Regions from separate parts of the Phytopseudomonas argentinensis genome, predicted to be linked through region 1. Evidence: predicted binding sites of a transcription regulator. Region 1 holds the regulator's gene; the other holds the start of a gene.

Region 1 (15,608 bases):
AAGCCAATGGCGTGGTGCCCCTGAACAGCCTGACGCAGTGGCTGGGCGTCAAGCAGAAGCTGCCCGCCGAAGGCAGCCTGCCGTACCGCCTGCGGTTGAGCCTGGAGGGCGCGCAAAGCCAGCTGCGCGTCGACTCCAACCTCAAGGGCCTGAGCGTTGCCCTGCCGGCGCCCTTCGGCAAGGCCAGCAATGACGAACGTTACGCCGACTGGCGCATGAGTTTCGGTGGCGCCGAGCAACGCTACTGGCTCGACTACGCGGATGTCGCCAGCTTTACCCTGGCCGCGCCGCCGGGTCAGTTCGACCAGAGCCGCGGCGAGCTGCGCCTCGGCGACGGCCCGGCGATCCTGCCGCCCAGCCGCGGTGTGCGCGTGCGCGGGCGTGTGGCCCAGGTCAACCTGGCCGAGTGGCAGAAGGCGATCGAGCCCTACCAGCAGTCGTCGCGGCAGGACGCCCAGCAGCTGTTCAGCGATGCCCAGCTGCGTATCGGGCGCTTCGAAGGGTTCGGTCAGCAGCTCGATGATCTCGACGTTGGTCTGCGCCCGCTCGAGGGCGGTTGGTCGCTGAACCTGGACAGCACCCTGACCAAGGGACGTATCGATCTGTTCGAAGCAGCCGACCGGCCCATCGTCGCCGACATGGAATACGTACGGCTGCCGGCCGCCAAGCCAAAGACCGAGGATGCGCCGGAGTCCGAAGATCCCGACCCGTTGGCCAACTTCGACCCGCGGCAGATTCCGGCGCTGAACCTGCGCATCGCCCACGTGTTCCAGGGCGCCGACGACATGGGCACCTGGTCGCTCAAGGCGCGCCCGGATGGCCAGGGCGTGCAGTTCAGCGACCTGGATATCAACCTCAAGGGCCTGCACCTGGGCGGCGCGATCGGCTGGCAGGGCGTGCCGGGGCAGACGCGCAGCTGGTACAAGGGGCGCATGCAGGGCGAAAAGCTTTCCGAGGTGCTCAGGGCCTGGGGCTACGCGCCGTCGGCGACCAGCGAGAGCTTCCGCCTGGACGCCGACGGGCATTGGCCGGGCTCGCCCGCCTGGTTCAGCCTCAAGCGCTATTCCGGCAGCCTCGACGCGGCGCTGCGCAAAGGGCAGTTCGTCGAGGTGCAGGGCTCGGCCTCGGCGCTGCGGGTGTTTGGCCTGCTCAACTTCAATTCCATCGGCCGCCGCCTGCGTCTCGATTTTTCCGACCTGCTCGACAAGGGACTGAGCTACGATCGGGTGAAAGGCAACCTGCTGGCCACCGATGGCGTGTTCGTCACCCAGGGGCCGATCACCATGACCGGCCCGTCGAGCAACCTGGAGCTCAACGGCACCCTGAACATGGTCAACGAGGGCATCGACGCCAAGCTGCTGGTCACCCTGCCGGTCACCAACAACCTGCCGATCGCTGCGCTGATCGTCGGCGCGCCCGCCATCGGCGGGGCGCTGTTCATTGCCGACAAGCTGTTGGGGGATCGCGTGGCGCGTTTCGCCAGCGTGCAGTACGACGTCAAGGGCACGTTGCATGATCCCGAGCTGACCTTCGACAAGCCGTTCGAGAAGCCCAACTGAGCCGGAGGTCGTGATGTCATTCGCCGTGATTCAGATGGTCAGCCAGGACGTTATCGCCGCCAACCTGCAGCATGCCCGGCGCCTGCTGGAACAGGCCGCGGCGGGCGGCGCGCGCCTGGCGGTGCTGCCGGAAAACTTTTCTGCCCTGGGGCGCCGCGACGCCGCCGCCCTGGGCCGCCGGGAGGCCCGCGGCGAAGGCCCGGTGCTACCGTGGCTGCGAAGCACCGCCCGCGAGCTTGGTTTGTGGATAGTCGCCGGCACCCTACCGTTGCCCCCGCAAGATGAGCCGGAGGGCAAGCCGCGGGCTTGCTCGCTGCTGATCGATGAGCAGGGCCGGCTCGTCGCCCGCTACGACAAGCTGCACCTGTTCGACGTGGACGTCAGCGACAGCCGCGGCCGTTATCGCGAGTCGGACGACTATGCCCACGGTCAGCAGCTGGTGGTAGCGGATACACCCGTCGGGCGTCTGGGTTTGACCGTCTGCTATGACCTGCGCTTTCCTGAATTCTATGGCGCACTGCGTGAGGCAGGCGCCGAGCTGATCACTGCACCCTCGGCCTTTACCCGGGTCACCGGCGCGGCGCACTGGGAGGTGCTGATCCGCGCCCGCGCGATCGAGACCCAGTGCTATGTACTGGCGGCCGCCCAGGGGGGCGTTCATCCCGGCGGCCGGGAAACCTATGGCCACAGCCTGATCGTCGACCCCTGGGGGCGTAAGCTTGGCGAACAGGTCGAGGGCGAGGCAGCTTTGCTGGCCGAGCGTGATGCTGCCGAGCAGGCGGCGATTCGCGAGCGCATGCCGGTGCTGCGACATAAACGATTTTTCGCTGCGGCCGAGCCGCGGCAACCTGATGTGGAGACCTTATGAGCGACCTGTTATCGACCGTCAGCGAGCAGCTGCTGAGCCCTGGCGGCCTGACCCTGGAGCACCTGCCGGGCGTACTCGGCGAGCTGGCCGGCCCTGGAATCGACGCCGCCGACCTGTACTTCCAGACCCAGGTCTCGGAAACCTGGGTGCTGGAAGATGGCATCGTCAAGGAAGGCAGTTTCAACCTCGACCAGGGCGTCGGCGTACGTGCCCAATCCGGTGAAAAGACCGGCTTCGCCTACAGCAATGCGATCACCGCCGAGGCGCTTAGCCAGGCGGCTCGCGCGGCGCGTTCGATTGCCCGTGCGGGCCAGCAGGGCCGCGTACAGGCCTTCAAGGCTACCGAGGTGATGCCGTTGTACGCCGCCAACAACCCCCTGGACGTGATCGACCGCGCCCAGAAGGTCGAGCTGCTCAAACGCATCGACATCGCCACCCGCGCCCTGGACCCACGCATCAAACAGGTGACGGTGAGCCTGGCCGGGGTCTGGGATCGCGTGCTGGTCGCCGCCACCGACGGCAGCCTGGGCGCCGATATCCGCCCCCTGGTGCGCTTCAACGTCAGCGTCATCGTCGAGCAGAACGGCCGTCGCGAGCGCGGCGGCCACGGCGGCGGCGGACGTACCGACTACCGCTACTTCCTCAACGAGGATCGCGCCATGGGCTATGCCCGCGAAGCGCTGCGCCAGGCACTGGTCAACCTTGAGGCGATCGCCGCGCCGGCCGGCACCCTGCCGGTGGTGATGGGCGCTGGCTGGTCTGGCGTGCTGCTGCACGAGGCGGTCGGCCATGGCCTGGAAGGCGACTTCAACCGCAAGGGCAGCTCCAACTACAGCGGCAAGATCGGCCAGCAGGTGGCGTCCAAGCTGTGCACCATCGTCGACGACGGCACCCTGGCCGAGCGTCGCGGTTCGCTGAGCATGGACGACGAGGGCACGCCCACCCAGTGCACCACGCTGATCGAGAACGGCGTGCTCAAGGGTTACATGCAGGACAAGCTCAATGCCCGCCTGATGGGCGTGGCACGCACCGGCAACGGACGCCGCGAGTCCTACTCGCACCTGCCGATGCCGCGCATGACCAACACCTACATGCTGGCCGGCGAGAGCGACCCCGAGGAAATCATCCGTTCGGTCAAGAAGGGCATCTACTGCGCCAACCTCGGCGGCGGTCAGGTCGACATCACCAGCGGCAAGTTCGTGTTCTCCACCAGCGAGGCCTACCTGATCGAGGATGGCAGGATCACCGCGCCGGTCAAGGGCGCGACCCTGATCGGCAACGGCCCGGAGGCGATGAGCCGGGTGTCGATGGTTGGCAACGACCTGGCGCTGGACAGTGGCGTCGGCACCTGCGGCAAGGATGGGCAGTCGGTGCCGGTCGGCGTCGGTCAGCCGACCCTGAAGATCGACGCGATCACGGTCGGCGGTACCGGCGCATGATGCGTGTGAGGGAAGGCTTCACCCGCGCCCGGCAGCGTTCAGCGCAGGCCGCGTTGGGTGTCGTCGAGCTCGCGGATGTACTTGAAGATCTTGCGTGAGGCGGCCGGTGCCTTGTTCTGGGCCGCTTCGTGCTGGGCGTGGCGAATCAGGCCGCGCAGGTGCTGACGGTCGGCGTCGGGGTACTCGGTGATGAATTTCTCCAGCACCTCGTCGTTGCCCTCGATCAGCCGGTCACGCCAGCGTTCGAGGTTGTGGAAGCGTTCGTTGTACTGGCGCGTGGAGGCGTCGACCTGGTCGAGCAGCGCGACGATGGCGTCGATGTCCTGCTCGCGCATCAGCTTGCCGATGAACTGGACGTGGCGCTTCTTGGCCGAGTTGGCGGTGTGCTTCGGTGCTTCTTCCAGGGCGCGGCGCAGGGCGTCGGTCAGGGGGAGCTTGCGCTGCAGATCGGGCTTGAGGCCGGCCAGGCGCTGGCCAAGCTCCTGGAGTGCGTGCAGTTCGCGCTTGACCTGGGATTTGCTCTTCTCGCCGGAGAAGTCATCGGAGTAATCAGACATGGGGCGGTGATCCAATGGGAAACGCCACCATGATAACAGCAGCTGCAAGCCGCAAGCTGCAAGCGAACAGCGAAGAGCGGGTTCGGCATTTTCTTGTAGCTTGGGCTTGAAGCCGTTTTTAGGAGTCGTTATGAGTGAAGTGGAAGTAGTCGGACCCGCCGCATTGCCCGGTTTGCAGGCGCAGGTCGAAGAGATTCTCGCCGAGGCCAGGAAGCAGGGCGCTACCGCCTGCGAGGTGGCCGTATCGGTGGAGCAGGGGCTGTCCACCACGGTGCGTCAGCGCGAGGTGGAGACCGTCGAGTTCAATCGTGATCAGGGCTTCGGCATCACCCTCTACGTTGGCCAGCGCAAGGGCTCGGCCAGCACCTCCGCCACTGGCGAGTCGGCCATTCGGGAAACCGTGGCCGCCGCCCTGGCGATTGCCAAGCACGCCTCCGAGGACGACAGTGCCGGCCTGGCCGATGCGGCGCTGATGGCCCGCGACCTGCCGGAGCTGGACCTCTATCACGCCTGGGACATTACCCCGGGGCAGGCAATCGAGCGCGCGCTGCTCTGCGAGGCGGCGGCTTTCGACGCCGATGCGCGCATCCGCAACGCCGATGGCAGCAGCCTGGGGAGCCATCAGAGCTGTCGCGTGTATGGCAACAGCCATGGTTTCGTCGGCGGTTACGCCAGTACCCGCCACAGCCTCAGCTGCGTGATGATCGCCGAGAGCGAAGGGCAGATGCAGCGCGATTACTGGTACGACGTGAACCGCCAGGGCCATCTGCTCGCCGACGCTGCGAGCATTGGCCGGCGCGCCGCGCAACGGGCGGTCAGCCGCCTCGGCGCTCGCCCGGTGCCGACCTGCGAGGTGCCGGTGCTGTTTTCTGCGGAATTGGCCACCGGCCTGTTCGGCAGTTTCCTCGGCGCCATTTCCGGTGGCGCCCTGTACCGCAAGTCGTCGTTTCTCGAAGGCACCCTGGGCGAGCAGCTGTTCCCGTCCTGGCTGAACCTCGACGAGCGACCGCACATTCCGCGCGCCATGGGCAGCGCCGCGTTCGATGGCGACGGCCTGGCCACCTATGCCAAGCCGTTCGTCGAGGGCGGCCGGCTGGTGTCCTACATCCTCAGCACCTACTCCGGCCGAAAGCTGGGCATGCCCAGTACCGCCAACGCCGGTGGCGTGCACAATCTGTTCGTCAGCCATGGCGAGGAGGATCAGCAGGCGCTGATCAAGCGCATGGGCCGTGGCCTGCTGGTCACCGAGCTGATGGGCCATGGCCTGAACATGGTGACCGGTGACTATTCCCGCGGCGCCGGTGGTTACTGGGTGGAGAATGGTGAGATCCAGTTCGCCGTGCAGGAGGTGACCATCGCCGGCAACATGCGCGACATGTTCCGGCAGATCGTCGCCGTGGGCAGCGATCTGGAGCTGCGCAGCAATATCCGCACGGGCTCGGTGCTGATCGAGAAGATGACCGTAGCCGGCAGCTGAATTCAGCGGGGCGCCCTTGCAGACCCTGTGAAAACTACCGCTCGCCACGTTTTCACACTGCCTGCTTGGCGCCCCTTTTCTCGCAAACCGTCGCGCAAGGCGGCGGTTTTCAATAGCCGTTTCTCCTTTGAACGGTTCGCCGGGCTGATCTGCCTATCCTGTCCTTCCTGCTGAATCGGCATCTGCGTTTGCATTTACCGCAAAGGATTGATTATTTTTCCTATATAGGAATTAATATCATTATCTTTTGAGGGATTGCCATGAGATTTCGCACGCGCGATACGCCTTGTCTGGATTGCTGGCACTGGCTGGGCTTCAGGATCCGCTGCGCGCTGCTGCCGGATGAGCCGCGGCTGCTGGAGCTGCACTGGGCCCAGGGACGGCAACTGGTCGAGCACGGGTGTCTGTGTCCCTGGCGGATGTCGCTGACCACCCTGACCCTGCTCATGGACACCGCCTGCGACAGGGCGCTGCCCTGGCACTGGCGCAGCCTCTGCCTGGACCACGCCTACCGCTCGCTCTACGCCCTGCAACACCTGGCGGTCGACCGCGAGCAGCAAGGCAGCCTCAATCGCGCGCGCAATCGTCTGGCAACCTTGCGCATGCAGCCCTCGCTTTCGATGTCCGAACTGGCAGAAGGAAACCCCTATGAATAACCACCACAGCGACACCCGTATCGAACGTGACAGCATGGGTGAGCTGGCTGTGCCCGCCGCGGCGCTGTATGGCGCCCAGACCCAGCGTGCGGTAGACAACTTCCCGGTGTCGGGGCTGGCCATGCCCGAGGCGTTCATCCGCGCCCTGGTGCTGGCCAAGGCGGCAGCCGCTCGCGCCAACGTCGACCTGGAGCAGATCCTGCCGGCCCAGGGCGACGCCATCGTCGCGGCGTGCCAGCAATTGCTGGCCGAAGACTTCATGCAGCATTTCCCGGTGGATGTTTTCCAGACCGGGTCGGGCACCAGCTCCAACATGAATGCCAACGAGGTGATCGCCACCCTGGCCACGCGCATTCTGGGCGAGCCGATCAACCCCAACGATCACGTCAACTGCGGGCAGAGCAGCAACGACATCATCCCCACCACCATTCACGTGAGTGCCGCCATCGAGGTCAGCGAAAAGCTGCTGCCGGCGCTGGGGCATCTGCTCGAGGTACTGTGCAACAAGTCCCTGGCGGTGCAGCCCTATGTGAAAACCGGCCGCACCCACCTGATGGATGCCATGCCGGTGCGCATGAGCCAGGTGCTCGATGGCTGGGCCCAACAGATCCAGGCCAACATCCAGTTGCTCACCGGGCTGTTGCCGGCGCTGCAGGCGCTGGCCCAGGGCGGCACCGCGGTGGGCACCGGCATCAATGCCCATCCGCGTTTTGCCGAGCTGTTCTGCCAGGAGCTCAATGCCCTGACCGGCCGGCAGTTCACCCCGGGCAGCAACTTCTTCGCCCTGATCGGCTCCCAGGACACCGCGGTCGCCCTGTCTGGCCAGCTGAAGACCATCGCCGTCTCGCTGATGAAGATCGCCAACGACCTGCGCTGGATGAACTCCGGGCCCCTGGCCGGCCTCAGCGAGATCGAACTGGAAGCCCTGCAGCCCGGCTCCTCGATCATGCCCGGCAAGGTCAACCCGGTAATCCCCGAAGCCACCGCCATGGTCGCCGCGCAGGTGATCGGCAATGACGCCGCCATCGCCGTGGCCGGGCAGTCCGGCAACTTCGAGCTGAACGTGATGCTGCCGGTGATCGCCCACAACCTGCTCGGCAGCATCGAGTTGCTGGCCAACGTCAGCCGCCTGCTGGCCGACCGCGCCATCGCCAGCTTCAAGGTCAATGAGCCCAGGCTCAAGGAAGCGCTGGGTCGCAACCCGATCCTGGTCACCGCGCTCAATCCCCTGATCGGTTATCAGAAGGCCGCGGAAATCGCCAAGAAAGCCTACCGGGAAGGCCGGCCCATCATCGATGTGGCCGAAGAGATGACCGAGCTGGGCCGCGCCGAGCTGGAACAGCTGCTCAACCCCGAGCGCCTTACCGAGGGCGGTCTTTAAGCGGTGCAGCGCTCGCGCACCGGTGTTCTGAACCCAGGCGAGGAGGCCGATCATGGAGCAGTGGAAACGACTCATCGCGGCCGGTAACCGCCACTTCGCCGAAGGCCGCTGGGTCGAGGCGCGCGAGCAGTACCTGCAGGCTCTCGCCCTGGCCCAGGTACTGTTCGAACGCTGGCGTGACGCCGAGGCGGCGGTGGCGGCGTTCGTCGTCTCGCAGCACAACCTGGCCGACCTGCAGTTGACCACGGGCCATCCCGAGGGCGCTGCCGAGCACCTGTGCGCCTGCCACGAACACCTGCTGCGCTGCATGGCGGGTGAGCAGCTGTCGCCCGCGCTGCGCCAGGCCGCCATGAATCACAGCCGGCGCACTTACGCCGGTGTATTGAACTTTGTCGCCGAGCACGGGGCCTACCCCCGTACAGATCGATTGCTGGATGCCCGGGCGTCCGGCGATGCGTCAACGGCAGCGCACATGGTGCCTGCCGCCCGTCAGTACCATTAGAGGAGTGAAACCATGCCGTATAGCCTGCCTGCTCTGCCTTATGCCTACGATGCCCTGGAGCCGCACATCGATGCGCAGACCATGGAGATCCACCACAGCAAGCACCACCAGACCTACGTCAACAACCTCAATGCCGCCCTGGAAGGCAACGCACTGGGCGAGTTGCCGATCGAGGAGCTGCTGACCCGTCTCAAGGAGGTGCCGGAAGACAAGCGCGGCGCCGTGATCAACAACGGTGGCGGTCACGCCAACCACTCGCTGTTCTGGACGGTGATGAGCACCAATGGTGGTGGCGAGCCCCAGGGCGATCTGAAAGCGGCCATCGACAGCCAACTGGGTGGTTTCGAGGCTTTCAAGGAAGCCTTCACCAAGGCTGCACTGACCCGCTTCGGCAGCGGCTGGGCCTGGCTCAGCGTGACGCCGCAGAAGAAGCTGGTGGTCGAGAGCACCGGTAACCAGGACAGCCCGCTGATGAACGGCAACATGCCGATCCTCGGCCTGGACGTCTGGGAGCACGCCTATTACCTGCGTTACCAGAACCGCCGCCCGGAATACATCGGTGCGTTCTACAACGTCGTGGACTGGGCGGAGGTTGCCCGCCGCTATCAAGCCGCGATGGCGTGATCCACGGCTTCAGGAGCATCCATGAGCCCACTGCATGAGCTGATCATGGCCAACCGCCGCTCACTGCGTCATGCGCTGGGTTTCATGGTGGTTTTTGCCGGCGGGTTGATTCTCGTCGGCAAGCTCCTGAATGGTGCGCCGGGCTGGTTTTGACCTAGGGTCTGTGACGTTTCAACGCGAGCCGCGTTGCCGCGAGAAATCTCGCCAGGCCGGGCGGCGATCCGCTAGGCAGAGGACGCAGGGAATGGACTGGCCGTCCGCGTTTTCCCTTGCCCAGTCCTCCAACGACGCATGGCGAGATTTTCCCACGCAACCTAGGCGGCCCCACCCGTAGGGCTCCGGCGCGGCCGTGCGTGAAACGTCAACAGACCCTAACTGGTGGCGCGTGCGGCGCGCCGCTGCGCTGTCCGAATTCCGCTACTCGCCTTCGTCGAAGTAGTTGTTGATCAGGTCGACCAGGGCCTGCAGCGCCTCGTCCTCGCGTTCCCCCTCGGTCAGCAGGTGCACGTTGGTACCTTTGCCTGCTGCCAGCATCATCACCGCCATGATGCTCTTGCCGTCGACCAGGGCTTCGGCGCTACGGCCAATCTTCACCTGACACGGAAAGCGCCCCGCGACGCCGACGAACTTGGCGGCCGCCCGGGCATGCAGGCCGAGCTTGTTGATGATGGTGATTTCACGGGCGGGCATCGCGGCAATTCCTTAACTGAGGTCGCGGTGGCGGATCTGAACGTTCTTCAACAGCGGCTTGAGGGCCTGGCCCAGGCGATTGGCCAGGTAGACGGAGCGGTGGTGGCCGCCTGTGCAGCCGATGGCCACGGTCACATAGGAGCGGTTGCTGGCGGCGAAACGCGGCAGCCATTTGTGCAGATAGGCATGGATATCCTGATACATCTCCTCGACATCCGCCTGCGCCGCCAGGTACCCCTCCACCGGCTGCTCGAGGCCGGTGAAATCACGCAACTCGGGCTTCCAGTAAGGGTTGGGCAGGCAGCGAACGTCAAAGACCAGATCGGCATCCACCGGCATGCCGCGCTTGAAGCCGAACGACTCGATCAGATATGCGGTGCCGGGCTCGGGCTGGTTGAGCAGACGCAACTTGAGGGTGTCACGCAACTGATAAAGGTTCAGGTGGGTGGTATCGATCTTCAGGTCGGCCCGGTCGATGATCGGGCTCAGCAGCTTGACCTCGGCATCCATGGCCTCGGCCAGGGAGCGCTGGTCGTTGGTCAGCGGATGGCGCCGGCGTGTCTCCGAGAAGCGCTTGAGCAGGGTTTCTTCACTGGCATCCAGGTACAGCACATCGCAACGAATGTTGCGTGAGCGCACTTCGTCGAGCAGTTCGGAGAAGCGCCTGAGCTGGCTGGGCAGGTTGCGCGCATCGATGGACACCGCCACCTGCGGATGCAGCAGTTCGCTATTGGGCAGTGCGCGCTCCGCCAGATCGGGCAGCAGGCCGGCCGGCAGGTTGTCGATGCAATAGAACCCGTTGTCTTCGAGGACGTCGAGCGCCGTGCTCTTGCCCGAACCGGAACGACCGCTGACGATGATCAGGCGCATGGGCTAACCCCGCAGGCTATTGGCCGTTCTGGACGTTTACGACGGTCTGGTACAGGGATTCGCTGTCCTGGGCCTGGCGAAGCCGTTCGCGGACATCCTCGCGGTCGAACATGCTGGCGATCTGGCGCAGCAGCTCGAGGTGCTCGTCGGTCGCCGCTTCGGGCACCAGCAGCACGAAGAGCAGGTCGACGGGGGCGCCGTCGATGGCGTCGAAGTCGACGGCAGTGCTCAGCTTGAGCAGGGCGCTGATCGGCGTGTTGCAGCCGGGCAGGCGACAATGGGGAATGGCGATGCCGTTGCCGAAGCCTGTCGAACCGAGCTTCTCGCGGGCGATCAGGCTTTCATAGATGGTCTGGCCATCGAGATCGGGCAGATCGCGCGCGATCACGCTGGCTATCTGTTCGAGGACACGCTTCTTGCTGCCGCCCGGCACGTTCACCAGGGAACGGCCGGGGGTCAGGATGGTTTCAAGTCGGATCATAGGAGAAGGACGAACTCAGCGGGCCATCGCGCCCTGCTGGCGATCGAGCTGTTTTTCCTTGTGCTTGATAAGTTGGCGATCGAGTTTGTCGGTGAGTAGATCGATGGCTGCGTACATGTCGTCGTGTTCGGCATTGGCCACCACTTCGCCTCCTGCGATGTGCAAGGTGGCTTCGACTTTCTGCTTGAGCTTCTCGACCTCCAGGATAACCTGCACATTGGTGATCTTGTCGAAGTGCCGCTCGAGGCGCTCGAGCTTTTCTTCGATGTAGCTGCGTAGTGCGTCTGTCACATCCAGCTGGTGTCCACTGATGTTGACTTGCATACCGCTTCTCCTTGTTGCCGTGTGTGAGTGGCGGGTATTGAACCTGCCGCAGGAACACTGGGGCGCTGCTTTCGCTACAAGGGCACCTTACATCAATCGCTTGCGTTCGCTCGAAGGCGCTATACCGAGCGATTCACGGTACTTGGCGACTGTGCGGCGCGCCACTTGAATGCCCTGTGCTTCCAGTAAACCAGCGATCTTGCTGTCGCTCAATGGCTTTTTCGCATTTTCCGCCGCGACCAGTTTCTTGATGATTGCGCGGATCGCGGTCGACGAACATTCGCCGCCTTCGGCGGTGCTGACGTGGCTGGAGAAGAAGTATTTCAGCTCGTAAATGCCACGCGGGGTGTGCATGTACTTCTGGGTGGTGACGCGGGAAATGGTCGACTCGTGCATGCCCACCGCCTCGGCGATATCGTGCAGCACCAGCGGCTTCATGGCCTCGTCGCCGTAATCCAGGAAGCCGCGCTGGTGCTCGACGATCTGCGTGGCGACCTTCATCAGGGTCTCGTTACGGCTCTGCAGGCTCTTGATGAACCAGCGCGCTTCCTGCAGCTGGTTGCGCATGAAGGTGTTGTCGGCGCTGGAGTCGGCGCGCTTCACGAAGCCGGCGTATTGGGCGTTGACGCGCAGGCGCGGCATGGCTTCCTGGTTGAGCTCCACCAGCCAGCGATCGTTGTGCTTGCGCACGATCACATCCGGCACCACGTATTCCGGCTCGCTGGACTCGATCTGCGAGCCAGGGCGCGGGTTGAGGCTCTGAATCAGTTCGATGACCGGGCGCAGCTCGTCCTCCTTGAGCTTCATGCGGCGCATCAGCTGGCTGTAGTCACGGTTGCCGAGCAGGTCCAGATATTCAGCCGTCAGGCGCTGTGCCTCCTTGAGCCACGGAGTGGAGGCGGGCAACTGGCGCAGTTGCAGGAGCAGGCATTCGCGCAGGTCGCGAGCGCCGATTCCAGACGGCTCGAACTGCTGGATACGGCGCAGCACGGCTTCGACTTCATCCAGCTCGACATCCAGCTCAGGGTCGAAGGACTCGACGATTTCGTCGAGGGTTTCCTCCAGGTAGCCCTGATCGTTGATGCAGTCGATGAGCGTCACGGCGATCAGACGGTCCTTGTCGGACATGGGCGCCAGGTTCAGTTGCCAGAGCATGTGGCTATGCAGGCTTTCACCCGAGGACGTGCGGGTGGTGAAGTCCCATTCGTCATCGTCATTGCTGGGCAGGCTGCTGGCACTGGTCTGGTAGATATCTTCCCAGGCCGTATCCACGGGCAGCTCATTGGGAATGCGCTCGCCCCATTCGCCGTCTTCCAGGTTGTCGACGGTTTGCGGGCTTTCCTGAAAGCTCGACTCCTGAAAGGTCTCTTCCTGGACCGCGGTCGCGGCCGCGCTTTCGGCGCCATCGGCCATCGGGTCGGAATTGTCGAAGTCTTCGCCTTCTTCCTGACGCTCCAGCATCGGGTTGGATTCCAAGGCCTCCTGGATTTCCTGTTGCAGATCCAGGGTCGACAGTTGGAGCAGGCGAATGGCTTGTTGCAGCTGCGGCGTCATCGTCAGCTGCTGGCCCATTTTCAGGACTAGCGATGGTTTCATTGCAGACCTTATCCGGCGTCTGTACGTAATCCACGACAGGGCGACGAAGCGCCACTAGGAAGCAAATTATATGCCTGAATCCGAGCACTTTGCCTAGGGCCTGTTACCATTTCGTTGCGATACGGCTCGAACGGTAATGGGCGCTGGCAAGGATTCATGGGGAGGGGATCCGCTAGAGGCGGAATTCGTGGCCTAGATAGACTTCCTTGACCACCTGGTTGGCCAGGATCGCCGCTGAATCACCTTCGGCGATCAGCTGGCCATCGCTGACGATGTAAGCGGTTTCGCAGATGTCCAGGGTTTCGCGGACGTTGTGATCGGTGATCAGCACGCCGATGCCCTTGGCCTTGAGGTGATGAATGATCTGCTTGATGTCGCCCACGGAGATGGGGTCGACGCCGGCGAAGGGTTCATCGAGCAGGATGAATTTCGGCGAGGTGGCCAGGGCGCGGGCGATCTCGACGCGTCGGCGTTCACCGCCGGACAGGCTCATGCCCAGATTGTCGCGGATGTGGGTGATGTGGAATTCCTGCAGCAGGCTCTCGAGCTCCTGCAGCCGCTGTTCGCGGTTGAGGTCCTTGCGGGTTTCCAGGATCGCCATGATGTTGTCGGCGACGCTGAGCTTGCGAAAGATCGAGGCTTCCTGGGGCAGGTAGCCAATCCCGGCACGGGCACGGCCGTGCATCGGCTGGTGGCTGACGTCCAGGTCGTCGATCAGTACGCGGCCCTGGTCGGCCTGCACCAGGCCCACGATCATGTAGAAGCAGGTGGTCTTGCCGGCACCGTTGGGGCCGAGCAGGCCGACGATCTGCCCGCTCTCGATGTTCAGGCTGACGTCGCGCACGACCTGGCGTCCCTTGTAGCTCTTGGCCAGGTGCTGGGCTTTCAGAATCGCCATGGTTATTGACCCTGCTCGGCAGCGGGGGCTGCTTTCTTCTGCGGCTGGATCACCATGTCGATACGCGGGCGCGGGCTCGACACGTTGGTACCGGTGGCGCGGCCAGCGTTGACGATCTGGCGGCGCGTGTCGTAGACGATCTTCTCGCCTTCGAAGGTATTGCCTTCCTGCACCACCTTGGCCTGGTCGATCAGTACGATGCGTTCGTTGGCGGCAAAGTACTGGATGGTCAGGCCGTACGCCTTGACGATCTGCTTGTCGGCTGCCGGCTTCTGCTCGTAGTAGGCCGGCTTGCCCACCGAGGTGAACACGTCGATGTCGCCCTGTGCGTTCTGGGTGATGGTGACGGTGTCGCCGGTGATCTTCATGGTGCCCTGGGTGATGACGACGTCGCCGCGGTACACGGCTACGCCTTGCTTGTCGTCCAGTTCAGCGCTGTCGGCCTGCACGCGGATCGGCTGATCGCGGTCACTCGGCAGAGCCCAGGCGCTTACGCTTCCGAGCGTGGCGCCAAGGCTGAGAAGTAGGGGGAGGGTTTTAACGAACCTCATGCTGGCCTCTTACATTGGACTGCAGGATCATCCTGCCGTCATTCAAGTACGCTTTCATTCCTTGCGCCGTGGTCACCCCATTGGCCGCGTCGATTCTAACGGCTTGCTGGGTCTGCGCATATTCCTTCTGCGGGAATACGGTCAGGCGGCTGGTGGTGAGTATAGTGGGGCGGCCCTTTTCGTCCGTGCGCTCGACGCGCACCTGGTCGATCAGTTCGACTTCGTTGCCATCGGGGCCGACTTCGCCACGGGCGCTGCGTACCTTCCAGGGCAGTTCGGTGCCGCGGAACAGGTTCATGCGCGGTTCGGTGAGCAGGGTGGTGTCGCTACTCTGCACGTGTTCGAGGCGTTCGCTGGTCATGTCGTTCTGTACCCGGCCGTCGGGCAGGTACTGCACGCTGCGCGCATTGATCGCATAGAAATCGATGGGGTTTTCCGGCCCGCTGTGCTGGGGCGCGCTGGAGAAACTGTCCGGATTGATGTTCCAGTAACCGGCCGCCACGATCAGCAATGCGCCGAAGGTCAGCAGGACGGGGGTGAGGAATTTGCGCAGCATCGGCAGGCCCTAGAGGTAGGCGGATTGGGCGGCGTCGAGCGTACCCTGTCCGCGCATGATCAGTTCACAGAATTCTCGGGCGGCACCTTCGCCGCCCCGTGCCCGGGTCACGCCGTGAGCATGCTCGCGCACGAATTCGTTGGCGCTGGCCACGGCCATGCCCAGGCCGACCCGGCGGATTACCGGCAGGTCCGGCAGGTCGTCGCCCAGGTAGGCGACCTGCGCGTAGCTCAGGCCCAGTTCGGCGAGCAGTTCGTCGAGCACGTCGAGTTTGTCCTCGCGGCCCTGGTACAGGTGCTGGATGCCGAGGTTCTGGGCGCGGCGCTCGACCACCGGGGTCTTGCGGCCGCTGATGATGGCGGTGCGTACGCCCGAGTTGATGAGCATCTTGATGCCCTGGCCGTCGAGGGTGTTGAAGGTCTTGAACTCGCTGCCGTCGACCAGGAAGTACAGCTTGCCATCGGTCAGCACGCCGTCGACATCGAAGATCGCCAGCTTGATCGCCTGGGTGCGTTGCAGCAGGTCATTCATCACATGACCCCCGCGCGCAGCAGGTCGCCCAGGTTGAAGGCGCCCACC
Region 2 (15,608 bases), 1.3 Mb from region 1:
GATCACGAAGGGCAGGGCGCTGGCGATGGTCGCGGTCTGCAGGGCCTTGAGGCCGTCGGCCAGCAGCAGCGAGGCCGCCACCACTCCCATCAGCACTGCCCAGAAGATGCGCTGCCATACCGGGGTTTTGTCATGCCCACCGGAGGCCAGCATGTCCACCACCATGGCACCGGAGTCCGCCGAGGTGACAAAGAACACCACCACCATGATGATGGCGATCTGCGACAGGATCATCGACAGCGGGAAGTGCTCGAGGAAGGCGAACAGGGCCAGGGCGCTGTCCTGGTTCACCGCTTCGGCCAGGTCGCTGATGCCGTCGACCAGAATCATGTGAATCGCGGTATCGCCGAACACGGTCATCCACAGCAGGGTGAAGCCGGCCGGCACCACCAGCACGCCGCTGATGAACTGGCGGATGGTGCGGCCGCGGGAGATGCGGGCGATGAACAGACCCACGAACGGCGACCAGGACAGCCACCAGCCCCAGTAGAACAGGGTCCAGCCGCCGATCCAGTCGGTTGGCTCGTAGGCGTAGAGGTTGAAGGTCTTGCTGACGATCTCCGACAGGTAGCCGCCGGTGTTCTGCACGAAGGTCTGCAGAATGAATACGGTCGGGCCGAGTACCAGAACGAATAACAGCAATGCCACGGCCAGCAGCATGTTCAGCTCGGACAGGCGGCGGATGCCTTTGTCCAGGCCGCTGACCACCGAGATGGTCGCCAGCCCCATGGTGCAGATCAGCAGACCGATCTGCACCGTGGTGGTGGTCGGCAGTCCGTACAGATGATTGAGGCCGGTGTTGATCTGCAGCACGCCGTAGCCCAGCGAGGTGGCCACACCGAGCACGGTACCGATGACCGCGAAGATGTCCACGGCGTGGCCGATAGGGCCGTAGATGCGGTCGCCGATCAGCGGGTACAGCGCCGAGCGCAGGGTCAGCGGCAGGTTATGGCGAAAGGCGAAATAGGCGAGGATCAGGGCGACGATGGCGTAGATCGCCCAGGCGTGCAGACCCCAGTGGAAGAAGGTCAGCTTCATCGCTTCCTTTGCCGCGGTGACCGTTTGTGGGTCGCCGACTGGCGGGGCTATGAAGTGCATGACGGGTTCGGCCACGCCAAAGAACATCAGGCCGATGCCCATGCCCGCGCAGAACAGCATGGAGAACCAGGTGGTATTGTTGTACTCGGGCTCGCTGTGGTCCGGGCCGAGCTTGATATCGCCGAAACGGCTCATGGCCAGATACACCACGAATAGCAGGATCAAGGCGACGGAAAGGATATAGACCCAGCTGGCATTCTCGATGATCCAGGCCTGGGTGGCGCCGAACACGCTCTGGGCGTTGTCCTTGAATGCCGTGCTGTAGATCACCAGGCAGGCGATCAGGAAGGTCGAGCCGAAGAAAACCGGCGGGTTGAGGGTGGAGCGGGAAGACAGATTTGCCCCCATTGAGCTAGCTCTCCTTGGTCGGAGTCAGTCCATCACGTGCGCATCCACTAAACCAGCTCAGGCTGGATCGGATGGAGGGCAGGATGGAGAAACGACTCGGGTTTTCGGATGGCCGCCAAAAGCGGAAGGCCCGCGATTGTAGCATCACCGGTAGGCGGATTCTTGGCCACGCCTGCTATCGATAAGCCATTAGCCGTTTCGTTCAGCTTATTTGCGCAGTCTTACAGGCTGGTGCGGTACTGCAGCGCCTCGGCCAGATGCTGGCGACTGATGCGCTCTTCGGCCTGCAGATCGGCCAGGGTACGCGCCACCTTCAACACGCGGTGCGCCGAGCGCAGTGACAGGGTGAGGCGCTCGCAGGCGTGCTCCAGCCACTGGCGATCGGCGTCGGCCAGGTGACAGTGGGCGCGCAGCCCGGGCAGGTCGAGAAAGGCATTGGCGATGCCCTGGCGCTGCAGCTGGATGTCCCGCGCGGCGGCGACGCGGCTGGCGGCGACCGCACTGGTCTCGCCGTTGACTGGCGGTGCATCGAGCTGGGTGCTCTCGCGGGCCACGGTGATGTGCAGGTCGATGCGGTCGAGCAAGGGCCCGGACAGCTTGCCGCGATAGCGCTGGATCTGCTCTGGGCTGCAGCGACAGCGGCCACTGGGATCGCCAAGAAACCCGCAAGGGCAGGGGTTCATGGCCGCCACCAGCTGGAAGCGGGCAGGGAAGGCGACCTTGTCGCGGGCGCGGGCGATCACGATGTGGCCACTTTCCAGGGGCTCGCGAAGCACTTCGAGCACGCGGCGGTCGAACTCGGGCAATTCGTCCAGAAACAGGACGCCGTGGTGGGCCAGGGTGATTTCTCCGGGTTGCGGACGGCTGCCACCGCCCACCAGGGCCGGGCCGGATGCGCTGTGGTGCGGGTGCCTGAAAGGGCGCTGCGGCCAGCTCTGCAGCGGCGTGTGGCTGGCCACCGAGCGGATCGCGGCGACCTGCAGCGCCTCCTCTTCGGTGAGCGGCGGCAGCAGGCCGGGCAGGCGGCTGGCCAGAAGCGTCTTGCCGGTTCCCGGCGGCCCGCTCAGCAACAGATTGTGGCCGCCGGCGGCGGCCACCAGCAGGGCGCGCTTGGCGGCGATCTGGCCCTGCACTTCGGCAAGGTCCGGGTAGGGCTGGGTATGACGCAACAGGCCCTGAGCCTGGTAGGGCGCCAGCGGCGTCTGGCCGTTGAGGTGCGCGACCAGCTCCAGCAGGTGATCGACCGCCAGAACGCTGAGGCCGGTAGCCAGGCTGGCCTCCTCGGCGTTTTCCCTGGGTACCACCAGGGTCCGACCGGCTTGCCGGGCAGCCAGCGCGGCGGGCAGTACGCCCTGAACCGGGCGAATCGCACCGGACAGGGCGAGCTCGCCGAGGCATTCGAGGCTGGTCAGGGATTCGCCGGGTAACTGGCCGCTGGCGGCGAGGATGCCCAGGGCGATGGCCAGGTCGAAGCGACCGCCGTCCTTGGGCAGATCCGCTGGCGCGAGATTCAGGGTGATACGGCGCGGTGGGAAATCCAGGGCACAATTGAGGATGGCGCTGCGTACGCGGTCCTTGGATTCCTTGACCGCGGTTTCCGGCAGCCCGACCAGGGCCAGGGAGGGCAGGCCGTTGGCCAGGTGTGCCTCGACGGTCACTGCGGGTGCATCGACGCCGACCTGGGCGCGGCTATGGACGATGGCCAATGACATTGATCACTCCTTGATCGCGTGCCGGCCGAGCCGTTACTCGGCCGGTGCGTGCGGCGTCGTTGCGGTGCGTGCTTCGAGCTCGGCGACCTTGGCTTCCAGGGCTTCGAGGCGCGCGCGGGTGCGGGCCAGTACGACCATCTGGCTGTCGAATTCCTCGCGACTCACCAGATCCAGCTTGCTGAAGCTGCTCTGCAGCAGCGCCTTGAGCTGGCTTTCGATTTCACTGCGGGGCAGCGGGTTGTCACCGCTGAGCAGGCGACTGGCCTGGCTGCTGAGGGCATCGAGCAACGCTTTGGGTGGCAGCATGGGAACCTTCCAGAATGAGTTGGCGGCAGTGTAGCACGGTGGTTTTTCGCCACCGTCGCGCCAGTGGCGCACCAATGGTGTGCATGGCGCGGTGCGGTTCGGCGCTCTTCTGGTGCGGCCGCTTTACCGTGAAGCCGGTCACAATCATCCCGAGGCCCGTAACTTCCTGAAAAGCAGTGTTTTGCCAAGATTGGCAAGATTTCTGCTTAGAGGCTCATGACCCATGCACCGATGCGGTTCGGTTGTCACGAACGGGCGGGAGGGTACGCCGCGAGCAGTTGGTCAGCCCGTCTTGGCAGCCGATGCATACAAAAGCCGGACACTGAGCTTAGACTGGCGCCGGGGTAGCAATTCCTGGGGCAAGTCCACCTTACACGGGAGAGAGTTTCATGAAACTAGTCACTGCCATCATCAAGCCGTTCAAGCTGGACGACGTCCGCGAATCGCTGTCGGAAATCGGTGTGCAAGGCATCACCGTCACCGAAGTGAAAGGCTTCGGCCGCCAGAAGGGCCATACCGAGCTGTACCGCGGCGCTGAATATGTCGTCGACTTCCTGCCCAAGGTGAAGATCGACGTCGCCATTGCTGACGATCAGCTGGACCGCGTCATCGAGGCCATCACCAAGGCTGCCAACACCGGCAAGATCGGTGACGGCAAGATTTTCGTCGTAAACCTGGAACAGGCGATCCGCATCCGTACCGGCGAAACCGATACCGACGCGATCTAAAGCTCCGCCCCCACCCCCCAAATCGTCCCAGGAGTTAAATCATGACTCTGCGAAAAATCGCAGGGCTTGGAGCCCTTTCGTCCCTGTTTTTCCCAAGCCTGGTCATGGCTCAGGAAAAAACGCTGAATTCCGGTGATACGGCCTGGATGCTGACCGCCACCGCCCTGGTGCTGTTCATGACCATTCCAGGCCTGGCGCTGTTCTACGCCGGCATGGTGCGTTCCAAGAACGTCCTGTCGGTAATGATGCAGTGCTTCGCCATCACCGCGCTGATGAGCCTGCTGTGGTTCGCCTACGGTTACAGCCTGGCGTTCGACACCACCGGGATGGAAGCCGGAGTCACCAACTTCAGCTCCTTCGTGGGCGGCCTGGGCAACATGTTCCTCGGCAACCTGACCAAGGAATCGCTGACCGCGGCCTTTCCGGAAAGCGTGTTCATCACCTTCCAGATGACCTTCGCCATCATCACCCCGGCGCTGATCGTCGGCGCCTTCGCCGAGCGCATGAAGTTCTCCGCGATGCTGGTGTTCATGACCGTCTGGTTCACCCTGGTCTACGCGCCGATCGCGCACATGGTCTGGGGCGGCGACGGTGCCCTGATGTGGGACTGGGGCGTGCTCGACTTCGCCGGCGGCACCGTGGTGCACATCAATGCCGGTATCGCTGGCCTGGTGGCGTGCATCGTGCTCGGCAAGCGCAAGGGTTACCCGAGCGTGGCCATGGCGCCGCACAACCTGGGCTACACCCTGATCGGTGCAGCGATGCTGTGGGTGGGCTGGTTCGGCTTCAACGCCGGCTCCGCTGCCGCCGCTGACCAGACCGCTGGCATGGCCATGCTGGTCACCCAGATCGCCACCGCCGCCGCTGCGCTGGGCTGGATGTTCGCCGAGTGGATCACCCACGGCAAACCCAGCGCACTGGGCATCGCCTCGGGCGTGGTCGCCGGCCTGATCGGCATCACCCCGGCGGCCGGCACCGTCGGCCCGATGGGCGCGATGATCATCGGCCTGTCGGCCGGCGTGATCTGCTTCTTCTGCGCCACCAGCCTCAAGCGCAAGCTGGGCTACGACGACTCCCTGGACGTGTTCGGCGTGCACGGCGTGGGCGGCATCGTCGGCGCGCTGCTGACCGGTATCTTTGCTGCACCGGCCCTGGGCGGCTTCGGTGAGGTCGAGAACATCGGCCTGCAACTGTGGATCCAGTTCAAGGGCGTGGCCGTCACCGTGATCTACACCGGCATCGTCACCTTCGTGATCCTCAAGGTCATCGATGCCGTGATGGGCCTGCGGGTCAGCGACGAAGACGAGTCGGTCGGCCTCGACCTGGCTCAGCACAACGAGCGTGGCTACATCCTGTAAGTACCAGCGGCCTGCTTTCTGTGGCGGGCCGACAGCACACGGAGTGCGCCCGGAGCCAACCCGGGCGCCTCGACCGCACAGCGCACCCCCGTGCGCAACGGCCAGAGGTGATAAAAAATGGACAACACAGCACTGACTGCACTGCAGTATGGTTTCGATACCTTCTACTTCCTGATCTGCGGCGCTCTCGTCATGTGGATGGCCGCCGGCTTCGCCATGCTCGAAGCGGGCCTGGTACGGGCCAAGAACACCACCGAGATCCTCACCAAGAACGTGGCGCTGTTCGCCATCGCCTGCATCATGTACCTGCTGATCGGCTACTACATCATGTATTCCAGCCCCGAGGGCGGCGTCTTGCCGAGCTTCGGCTTTCTGATCGGTGACGAGAACAGCGTCGAGTCGGTACTGGCCGGTGGCGAAGACGCCCCCTACTACGCCGCCCGTTCGGACTTCTTCTTCCAGATCGTCTTCGCCGCCACCTGCATGTCGATCGTTTCCGGCGCGGTGGCCGAGCGCATGAAGCTGTGGTCGTTCCTCGCCTTCGCGGTGGTGATGACCGCGGTCATCTACCCGGTGCAGGGCTTCTGGAAATGGGGCGGCGGCTTCCTCGACGCCGCCGGCTTCCTCGATTTCGCCGGCTCCAGTGTGGTGCACATGGCCGGTGCCGCGGCTGCGCTGGCCGGGGTGATCCTGCTCGGTGCGCGCAAGGGCAAGTACGGCGCCAATGGCCAGATCAATGCCATTCCCGGTGCCAACCTGCCGCTGGCGACCCTGGGCATGTTCATCCTGTGGATGGGCTGGTTCGGCTTCAACGGGGGCTCGCAGTTGAAGATGAGCACCATCGAGGATGCCAACGCGGTGGCCCAGGTGTTCGTCAACACCAACATGGCCGCTGCCGGTGGCCTGATCGCGGCGCTGATCGTGGCGCGCATCCTGTTCGGCAAGGCCGACCTGACCATGGCCATCAATGGTGCACTGGCCGGCCTGGTGTCGATCACCGCCGAGCCGCTGACCCCGACCGCACTGCAGGCCACCCTGATCGGCGGCGTCGGTGGCGTGCTGGTGGTGTTCGCCATCCTCGGCTTCGACAAGATCAGGATCGACGACCCGGTGGGTGCCATCTCCGTGCATGGCGCTGCGGGTATCTGGGGCACCCTGGCGGTCTGCCTGACCAACCCGGAAGCCAGCTTGGGAGCGCAGTTGCTGGGTATCGCCTGCATCTTCGCCTGGGTATTTATCGCCAGCCTGATCGTCTGGAGCCTCATCAAGGCGGTCATCGGCCTGCGGGTGTCCGAGGAAGAGGAGTACGAGGGCGTCGACCTGGTCGAGTGCGGGATGGAAGCCTACCCCGAGTTCACCGGCAAGAAGTGATGGGTGAGGCGCATGGCGCCGACCATCAGTAGAAATGATGGTCCACACCGGTAAAAGGGCGCTCAGGCGCCCTTTGCTTTTTTGTCCGGCACGCTAGAATGCGCGCGTTGAAAAACGAGGCGACGAGCATGTGGCAGCAACGGCTGATCACCCTGCGCCCACGGGCGCGAGGCTTTCATCTGGTGACCGATGAATTGCTGGATGCATTACCGGAACTGCCGAGCTACAGGGCGGGTCTGTTACACCTGTGGCTGCAGCACACATCGGCGTCGCTGACCGTCAACGAGAATGCCGACCCTGCGGTGCGGCGCGACTTCGAGCGCTTCTTCCGCCGTCTCGTCCCCGAGGACGCGACCGGCTTCGAGCACTGCGATGAAGGCCCGGACGATCTGCCGGCGCACTTCAAGGCGAGCCTGCTCGGTGTTCAGTTGCAGCTGCCCGTGAGTAACGGACGCTTGGCGCTGGGTACCTGGCAGGGGATTTACCTGGGCGAACACCGCGAACACGGTGGTGCCCGACGTGTGCTTGCAACCTTGCAAGGTACGGCAAATTGAATTTTTCCAGGCGTTCGGCAACGTTGGACGACTGGGCTATAACTAACCTGCTTTTCGCAAGTCATGAGGCTGAACATGAGCGACGAAGAACTGGAACAAGACGAGCTGGAAGGCGCAGATGAGGACGACGGCGAGGAGCTGGCGGCCGCTGATGGTGATGTTGCCGATGATGACAGCGAGTCCGATAGCGCGGCGCCCGCCAAGGGCAAGGCCAAGAAGGCCGTTGAAGTCGAGGAACTGCCGAGCGTAGAAGCCAAGCAGAAGGAACGCGATGCGCTGGCGCGCGCCATGGAAGAATTCCTCTCCCGTGGTGGCAAGGTTCAGGAAGTGGAGCCCAACGTGGTTTCCGATCCTCCCAAGAAGCCTGATAGCAAGTACGGCAGTCGCCCCATCTGACGCGAACGCTGGATCTGAACGCAAAAGCCCGCCTTTCTCAGGCGGGCTTTTGCGTTTGTGGCGGCTGTCTTTTGTAGCAGAAGACCGCAAGTGAGCGGTCAATGTAGGAGCGGCTTTAGCCGCGAGACTGTTGGTGCCTTTAACGTTGATCGCGGCTGAAGCCGCTCCCACGAAGTTGTACATCAAGCGGTTCCCGCTACAGCACCGTTACGCATGCTCGACGGCGCTATGCATATCAATGGCGAAAATCAGCCGATTGTATTTCGCTCAACTCTTCTCAAGTCATCGAGGCCCAGCGCTGCAGCAGCGCCGGCAGCTCGCCCAGGCTGCGGATCTGTGCATCGGCGTGCCGCTCGCCACTCCACTCTTTGCCCTCGGGGTTGAACCACACCGCGCGCCAGCCGGCCGCCTGTGCGCCGGCGATATCGTCGCCGGGGTGGTCGCCGATATGCACCGCCTGCCCGGCCTGCATGCCGGAGCGAGCGAGGGCCTCCTCGAACGGTCTGCGGTCAGGTTTGCCAACGCCCAGCTCCTCGGCGCAGAGAATGAAACTGAAATAGTCCGCCAGGCCGAGGCGGCGCACGTCGGCGTTGCCGTTGGTGATCACGCCCAGGCTGTACTGGTTGGCCAATAGCTCCAGCGTGGTGACGGTGTCGCTGAAGAAGGTGATGGCGTGGCGCGCCTCGAGCATCGCCTGGAACGCACCTTCGGCCAGCTGTGCGGCTTCCTCGGGGCCGTGGCCCACGCCTTCCAGCGCATGGCGCAGGGTACGTCGGCGCAGCTCGCTGAGGCGGTACTTCAGGCCCGGCTCGGCCTCCAGCAGACGAACGCGAACCTGGCTCAGGTGATCCACCGGCTGGCCCGCCAGGCGCGGTGCATGCTGGCTGATCCAGTCGCGCATGGCGGTTTCGGCACCCAGGATCACCGGGCGGTTGTCCCACAGGGTGTCGTCGAGGTCGAAGGTGATCAGGCGAATGCTCATGAATCCTGTCTCTTGCGGCGTTTGGCCCGTGGGTGGGCGCTGTCGTAGACCTTGCTCAGGTGCTGGAAATCCAGGTGGGTGTACACCTGGGTGGTGGCGATGTCGGCATGGCCGAGCAGCTCCTGCACCGCGCGCAGGTCCTGGGACGACTCGAGCATATGGCTGGCGAACGAATGGCGCAGCATATGGGGGTGGATATGCTGGCCGAGCTCGCTGACGCCGGCCTGGCGCACCCGCAACTGCACGGCGCGGGCACCGATGCGACGACCCTGGCGGCTGATGAACACCGCACCATCGGCCGGGTTGGCCAGTGCCCGCAGTGGCAGCCACTCTTGCAGTGCTTCGCGGGCCTTGCTGCCTACCGGCAGCTCGCGCACCTTGCTGCCCTTGCCGGTCACGCGCACCAGGCCGGCTGGCAGATCGAGCCAGTCGATGTTCAGGGCGACCAGCTCCGACAGGCGCAGGCCGGACGAATAGAACAGCTCGAGCATGGCGTGATCGCGGCGGGCGATGAAGTCGTCTTCCTGGGCGCCGTCGAGTAGCTGGGTGGCACGATCCACATCCAGCACTCGCGGCAATTTGCGCTCGCCCTTGGGCGGCGTCAGGCCGGTTGCCGGGTCGTGCCGGCAGTGGCCTTCGCGAATCAGGTAGCGGTACAGGCCGCGGGTGGCCGAGAGCAGGCGTGCGAGGCTGCGCGCCGACTGGCCCTGCTTGTGCAGACGCGCGACCTGACGACGCAGGCGGGCGATGTCGAGTTGCGCCCAGTCCGCCAGGCCTTCCTGCTCGCAATAGGCGAGCAGCTTGGCGAGGTCACGGCGATAGCCGTCCAGGGTATGGGCCGACACCTGCCGTTCGCTGCGCAGGTGTTCGAGGTAGGCATCCAGGTCAGCTGCAAGCTTCAAGCTTCGAGCTCCAAGTCAAAGGCCGCTTCTGCTTCTGCTTTTCTTGCTGCTTGAAGCTTGTGGCTTGCCGCTATGTTCAGCGTACCGAGCGCAGCGGCGCAGAGAAGCGGGGCAGCACCCGCGACAGCACTTCGGCGATATAGCCGAGGAACAGCGTGCCCAGCGAGCTCTTGTAGTGCTGCGCATCGGCGCTGCCGATCGCCAGCACGCCGTGCAGTCCCTGGTGGGACAGGCCCACCACGGCCGCCGAGCCGACTTCGCCGCCGGCTTCTCCGAACAGGAAGTTCAGCTCATGTTCGCGCAGCACGCCGCAGATGGTCTTGCCACCGGCCAGCAGGCCGCCAATGGCCTGATGAGCTTCTGCGCTGCTGACGCTACGGCCAACCGGCAGCGGCGTGTCGCTGAACAGGATCAGCCCCACGAACGGCACCTGGAATTCCCGGCGCAGGCTGTCTTCCACGCAGCTGACCACTTCCTCGAGGCTGCTGGCGTCCATCAGGTCGAGCACCAGGCGGCGGGTCTTGTCGAACAGCCGGTCGTTGTCGCGGGCCACCTCCATCAGGTGCGACAGGCGCTGGCGCATCTCGATGTTGCGCTCGCGCAGCAGTTTGACCTGACGCTCGACCAGCGACACGGTATCGCCGCGCTGGTGCGGAATGCGCAGCTCGGGAATCAGCTCGTCGTGGTCGATGAAGAACTCGGGGTGCAGGCGCAGGTAGGCGGCGACCGTTTCCGAGTCCAGGGGCTTGGGCGAATCCTGCTGGTCAGTCATAGGCGAACCTGTCCTTCGTACACGCGCACGGCGGGGCCGGTCATCATAACGGGCTGGCCGGGGCCTGCCCACTCGATGTGCAGCTTGCCGCCGGGCAGTTCCAGCTGTACGGGCGAGTCCATCCAGCCCTGGCGAATCGCCGCGACGGCCGCCGCGCAGGCGCCGGTGCCGCAGGCCTGGGTTTCCCCGGCGCCGCGTTCCCAGACGCGCAAACGGCCACGTTGGCGGTCGAGGACCTGCAGGAAGCCGACATTGACCCGCTGCGCAAAGCGCGGGTGGTGCTCCAGCTTCGCGCCCAGTTCGTGCACCGGGGCGTTGTCGACGGCGTCGACGCGCAGCACCGCATGGGGGTTGCCCATGGATACCGCGGCCAGCTCGTGGCGTTGGCCATCGACATCGACGGCGTAGCTCAGCGCTTCGGCATCGGCCTGGAAGGGGATCTGCTCGGGGGCCAGGCGCGGTGCACCCATGTCCACGGTGATCAGCCCATCGGCACGCACGTTGAGCTCGATGATGCCGCCCTTGGTTTCCACGCGGATGTGCTTCTTCACCGTCAGGCGCTTGTCCAGCACGAAGCGGGCGAAGCAGCGCGCGCCATTGCCGCACTGTTCCACTTCGCTGCCATCGGCGTTGAAGATGCGGTAGCGGAAATCCACGTCCGGGTGCTGCGGCGGTTCGACCAGCAACAGCTGGTCGAAGCCGATGCCGGTGTGCCGGTCGCCCCACTGCTTGGCGTGCTTGGGCTGGATATGGGCATGCTGGCTGACCAGGTCGAGAACCATGAAGTCGTTGCCCAGGCCATGCATCTTGGTAAAGCGCAATAACATGGGCATCACTCCGGCAGGCGGCTTTCGCCCGCGAAGAGCTCGTCCAGGGTTTCGCGGCGACGCACCTCGAAGGCCTGCTCGCCGTCCACCATCACCTCGGCGGCGCGGCCGCGGGTGTTGTAGTTGGAGCTCATCACGAAGCCGTAGGCACCGGCCGAACGCACGGCCAGCAGGTCGCCTTCTTCGAGCACCAGCTGACGATCCTTGGCCAGGAAATCGCCGGTCTCGCAGATCGGTCCGACCAGGTCGTAATTGCGCGCCTCACCGTCCCGGGGCTGTACCGGCGAGACCTCCATCCACGCCTGGTACAGGGCCGGGCGGATCAGGTCGTTCATCGCCGCATCGATGATGGCGAAGTCCTTGTGTTCGGTGTGCTTGAGGTATTCCACCTGGGTCAGCAGCACGCCACCGTTGGCGACGATGAAACGACCCGGCTCGAACACCAGGGACAGGTCACGACCTTTCAGGCGTTTGCGCACGGCGGCGATGTAGTCACCGGCCAGCGGTGGCTGCTCGTCGCGGTACTGCACACCGAGGCCGCCACCCAGATCCAGATGCTTGATGACGATGCCGCGTGCGGCCAGCTTGTCGATCAGCAGCAGCAGGCGATCCAGGGCATCGAGGAAGGGCTCCAGGGTGGTCAGCTGCGAACCGATATGGCAGTCGACGCCGACCACCTCGATGTTCGGCAGCTCGGCCGCGCGGGTGTAGACCGCCTCGGCCTGCTCGATGTCGATGCCGAACTTGTTTTCCTTGAGGCCGGTGGAGATGTACGGGTGGGTGCCGGCGTCCACGTCCGGATTGACCCGCAGCGAAACCGGCGCCTTGACGTCCATCTCGGCGGCGACCTTCTGCAGGCGCTCCAGCTCGACGCTCGACTCGACGTTGAAGCAGTGCACGCCGACTTCCAGGGCACGGCGCATGTCGTCGCGGCTCTTGCCGACGCCGGAGAAGACGATGCGGCTCGGTTCGCCACCAGCGGCCAGCACGCGCTCCAGCTCACCGCTGGAGACGATGTCGAAGCCGGCGCCGAGGCGCGCCAGCACGTTCAGCACGCCGATGTTGGAGTTGGCCTTGACCGCGAAACATACCAGATGCGGCATGCCGGCCAGGGCATCGGCGTAGGCGCGGTACTGCGCCTCGATATGGGCGCGCGAGTAGACGTAGGTGGGCGTACCGAAGCGCTGGGCGACGGCGGACAACGCCACACCTTCCGCGAACAGCGAACCGTCGCGGTATTCGAAGGTGTTCATGGGCGGCCCTTATCTGTCTTGCGAAGAGGCGGACTGGTTATCATCCGGCAGGTACAGCGGGCCTTTCTGGCCACAGCCGCCGAGCAGGGTGGTAACGGCGACGAGGGCGATGAGGGCAGTGAACAGCCGCTTCATGGTCAAATCCTTGTAATAAAGCATAATTGCCCCGAGTATACCGACCCCCCGGCATGTTGCCTATGCGCCGGGATTCCCGTCCGGCGGGGCTTTGCCCTGGCCTGCTGGCGCCTGCAGGTCAGGGCGTGCCCGCGTTTTGCGGCGGTCCGACGCAGCTGAATTTTTCATGAGGTAAGTGCAATGAGTTTGAGCGAAGCCCGTTTCCACGACCTGGTCGACGCGCTGCAGCAGGCGCTGGAAGACATTTTCGACGACAGCGACCTGGACATCGATCTGGAGAACTCCGCTGGCGTGCTGACGGTGCGCTTCGACAATGGCTCGCAACTGATCTTCAGCCGCCAGCCGGCGCTGCGCCAGCTGTGGCTGGCAGCCCGCTCGGGAGGCTTTCACTTCGACTACGACGAGGACAACCAGCGCTGGATCTGCGACAGCAGCGACGAACTGCTCAGCGAGATGCTCGAGCGCATCGTCGCCGAGCAGGCCGGTGTCGAGCTCGAGTTCGATGAAATCTGAAGATACCGGCGAACCCGCGTCTGGCGACACTCCGGTGGCATCGCCCTGTCGCCGCCGCTGTTGCCTGAACGAGGCCGAGCGCTGCCTCGGTTGCGGGCGCCTGCTGGCGGAAATCCTCGAGTGGGGCCATGCCAGCGACGAGCGGCGGCGCATCATTCGCGTCCTGGCCGAGCAGCGGCTGGCACTCGGCTGACCTGGCTCTTGTTTATTTGGGTGGCTGTGGTACGGTCAGCCCAACTTCTGCAAAAACCCCGTCGTCTCGATGGGGTTTTGCTTTTTTGGCGTCCAGCAAAGGAGATATGCCCGCACCATGGCCAGCACACCGTCCATCACCATTACCCGTCTCGATCTGCAGCGCCTCGAGCAGCTGCTCGACGGCCTCGATGATTTCGGCCCGACCGCCGAGGCCCTGCAGGCCGAGCTGGATCGCGCCGAGGTGGTCGGCCACGACCAGATTCCGGCCGGGGTGGTGACCATGAATTCACGCGTGCATTGTCGCGAGGAAGGAAGTGGCAAGGACTACCACCTGACCCTGGTCTACCCCAAGGACGCCGGCGGTGAAGGCAAGGTCTCGATCCTTGCACCGGTGGGTGCGGCCCTGCTGGGCCTGAGCGTCGGCCAGCACATCGACTGGCCGGCACCGGGCGGCAAGCAGCTCAAACTGACCCTGCTGGAGGTCGAATACCAGCCTGAAGCCGCCGGTGAATACGATCGCTGAGCTGTACCCGACTCGCGCTGATCCTGCTGCCGAGTCGCTTCTCCATTGCCCGGGGCGCGCACGGCGCGGCCCGGCCATCCGCTCAAGCGGTGACCGGCGGCCGTGCCACCGGGCTGCATGACGGCCCACATTCCTGCAGATCGATGCTGCGTTCGAACAGGCGCTGCACCGCCGGCTGATGGCTGACGCCGACCAGCGTGCAGCCCGGCAGGCGTCCGCGCAGGCGCATGAGGAGCCCGCAGGCGGCCCGTTCGTCGAGCTGGTTGGTGGCCTCGTCGAGGTACAGGGTATCGGGCCGATAGAGCAGAGCACGGGCCAGGGCCAGACGCTGCTGCTCGCCGCCCGAGAGTTCGCGGCCCCATTCGGCTTCCCGCTCCAGGTCTGCCGCCAGGTGGCCGAGGCCGACATCCTGCAGCGCGCCGATCAATTCCAGGGTGGCCGGTACCTGCGCCGCGGGGTAGGCCAGCGCTTCGTCGAGCCGGCCGCTGGCCAGGTAGGGCTTCTGGGGCAGCAGCAGGCTGCGCCCGCCAGGCAGTTGCCAACTGCCGCGGTGGTGCGGCCAGAGGCCCATCAGGGTGCGCAGCAAGGTGGTCTTGCCCAGGCCACTGGCGCCGGCCAGGCGCAGCCATTCACCGGGCCGCGCGTGCAGCGCCAGGCCGCACAGCAGCGCCTCGCCATTGGGCCGCAGCACATCCAGACCGCTGGTGCTGAGGCTCTCGCCACGTTCGAGTACGACCGGCTGCAGGCGCTCCATGGCCTCCTGGAACTGGCCCAGGCGCTGCACCGTGGCGCTCCATTCGGCCAGGTCGCGGTAGGAGAAGATGAACCAGCTCAGCGAACCCTGGACCGCGGTGAAGGCGCTGCGAATCTGCATGAGACCACCGAGGGTGATGGTCTTGGCGAGAAACAGCGGCAGCGCGATGAAGACCGGCACGATGTTGCTGACGCGGCTGTAGCCAGCGGTGAATATCCCGAGTTTCAGTTCCCGGCGCATCAGCCCGCGCCAGTTCTCGGCGATGGCGGCGAAGCGCCGTTCCAGGCCTTGTCGCTCGGCGTCTTCGCCGGCATACAGGGCGATCTGCTCGGCGTGCTCGCGCTTGCGCAGCAGGTCGGCACGAAAGGCCGCCTCGCTGCGCTGGCGCTCGTAGTTCAGGCCGTGCAACGGATGGCCCAACCAGTGCGTGAGCAGGGTGCCGACAAGGGTATAAAGAATCGCGGCCCAGACCAGATAGCCGTCGATGCTCAGCTCACGGCCGGCGACAGTGAAGGTCTGGGTGCCGGACAGCTGCCAGAGGATGCTGAAGAAGGCGCCGATCTGCAGGCTGTTGATAAACAGCGAGACGACGATGCCAACGGTCTTTTCCGTCAGCAGGTAGGCATCCTCGGCGATACGTTGATCCGGGTGGTCCGGCTCGCCGCCAAGGCCCAGGCGGTAATAGCGGCGCTCGCCCAGCCAGCGCTCCAGCAGGTGGTCGTTGAGGTGCTGGCGCCAGCGCAGCATCAGTGCCTTGTTGAACCAGTCCTTGGCGACGATGGCGCCGATCAGCACGCCGATGGCGATGGCGTACTGGCCCATCAGGCCAACCAGGGCCTTGCCGTCGAAGGTCGCCAGGGTGTCGTAGAAGGTCTTGCTCC

Evidence for each region. The regulator sigma-54, encoded in region 1, starts transcription at its own class of promoters, with help from an activator protein. The targets are predictions, from matches to a motif close to ANTGGCATNNANNTTGCTNT.
Region 2: the regulator sigma-54 is predicted to act here: its motif matches at 3,654-3,673, upstream of glnK (P-II family nitrogen regulator).

The regions. Positions count from the first base shown of each region.
Region 1 covers NZ_CP056087.1:1,510,087-1,525,694, forward strand. Annotated here, with positions in the region: gene SA190iCDA_RS06540 (YhdP family protein) at 1-1,559, shown strand, start outside; gene SA190iCDA_RS06545 (carbon-nitrogen hydrolase family protein) at 1,573-2,427, shown strand; gene tldD (metalloprotease TldD) at 2,424-3,866, shown strand; gene yjgA (ribosome biogenesis factor YjgA) at 3,905-4,423, opposite strand; gene pmbA (metalloprotease PmbA) at 4,554-5,900, shown strand; gene SA190iCDA_RS06565 (FagA protein) at 6,161-6,556, shown strand; gene SA190iCDA_RS06570 (class II fumarate hydratase) at 6,549-7,937, shown strand; gene SA190iCDA_RS06575 (hypothetical protein) at 7,990-8,439, shown strand; gene SA190iCDA_RS06580 (superoxide dismutase) at 8,452-9,063, shown strand; gene SA190iCDA_RS23140 (hypothetical protein) at 9,085-9,216, shown strand; gene SA190iCDA_RS06585 (HPr family phosphocarrier protein) at 9,481-9,753, opposite strand; gene rapZ (RNase adapter RapZ) at 9,766-10,623, opposite strand; gene ptsN (PTS IIA-like nitrogen regulatory protein PtsN) at 10,640-11,104, opposite strand; gene hpf (ribosome hibernation-promoting factor, HPF/YfiA family) at 11,120-11,428, opposite strand; gene SA190iCDA_RS06605 (RNA polymerase factor sigma-54) at 11,516-13,024, opposite strand; gene lptB (LPS export ABC transporter ATP-binding protein) at 13,197-13,922, opposite strand; gene lptA (lipopolysaccharide transport periplasmic protein LptA) at 13,925-14,473, opposite strand; gene lptC (LPS export ABC transporter periplasmic protein LptC) at 14,460-15,029, opposite strand; gene SA190iCDA_RS06625 (KdsC family phosphatase) at 15,039-15,560, opposite strand; gene SA190iCDA_RS06630 (KpsF/GutQ family sugar-phosphate isomerase) at 15,560-15,608, opposite strand, start outside.
Region 2 covers NZ_CP056087.1:185,250-200,857, reverse strand. Annotated here, with positions in the region: gene SA190iCDA_RS00940 (BCCT family transporter) at 1-1,446, opposite strand, end outside; gene SA190iCDA_RS00935 (YifB family Mg chelatase-like AAA ATPase) at 1,668-3,158, opposite strand; gene SA190iCDA_RS00930 (accessory factor UbiK family protein) at 3,192-3,464, opposite strand; gene glnK (P-II family nitrogen regulator) at 3,854-4,192, shown strand; gene SA190iCDA_RS00920 (ammonium transporter) at 4,234-5,550, shown strand; gene SA190iCDA_RS00915 (ammonium transporter) at 5,668-6,921, shown strand; gene SA190iCDA_RS00910 (secondary thiamine-phosphate synthase enzyme YjbQ) at 7,050-7,475, shown strand; gene sutA (transcriptional regulator SutA) at 7,551-7,871, shown strand; gene SA190iCDA_RS00900 (HAD family hydrolase) at 8,149-8,853, opposite strand; gene xerC (tyrosine recombinase XerC) at 8,850-9,755, opposite strand; gene SA190iCDA_RS00890 (DUF484 family protein) at 9,832-10,527, opposite strand; gene dapF (diaminopimelate epimerase) at 10,524-11,354, opposite strand; gene lysA (diaminopimelate decarboxylase) at 11,360-12,607, opposite strand; gene lptM (LPS translocon maturation chaperone LptM) at 12,617-12,742, opposite strand; gene cyaY (iron donor protein CyaY) at 12,923-13,255, shown strand; gene SA190iCDA_RS00865 (DUF1289 domain-containing protein) at 13,245-13,448, shown strand; gene rnk (nucleoside diphosphate kinase regulator) at 13,566-13,973, shown strand; gene SA190iCDA_RS00855 (ABC transporter ATP-binding protein/permease) at 14,056-15,608, opposite strand, start outside.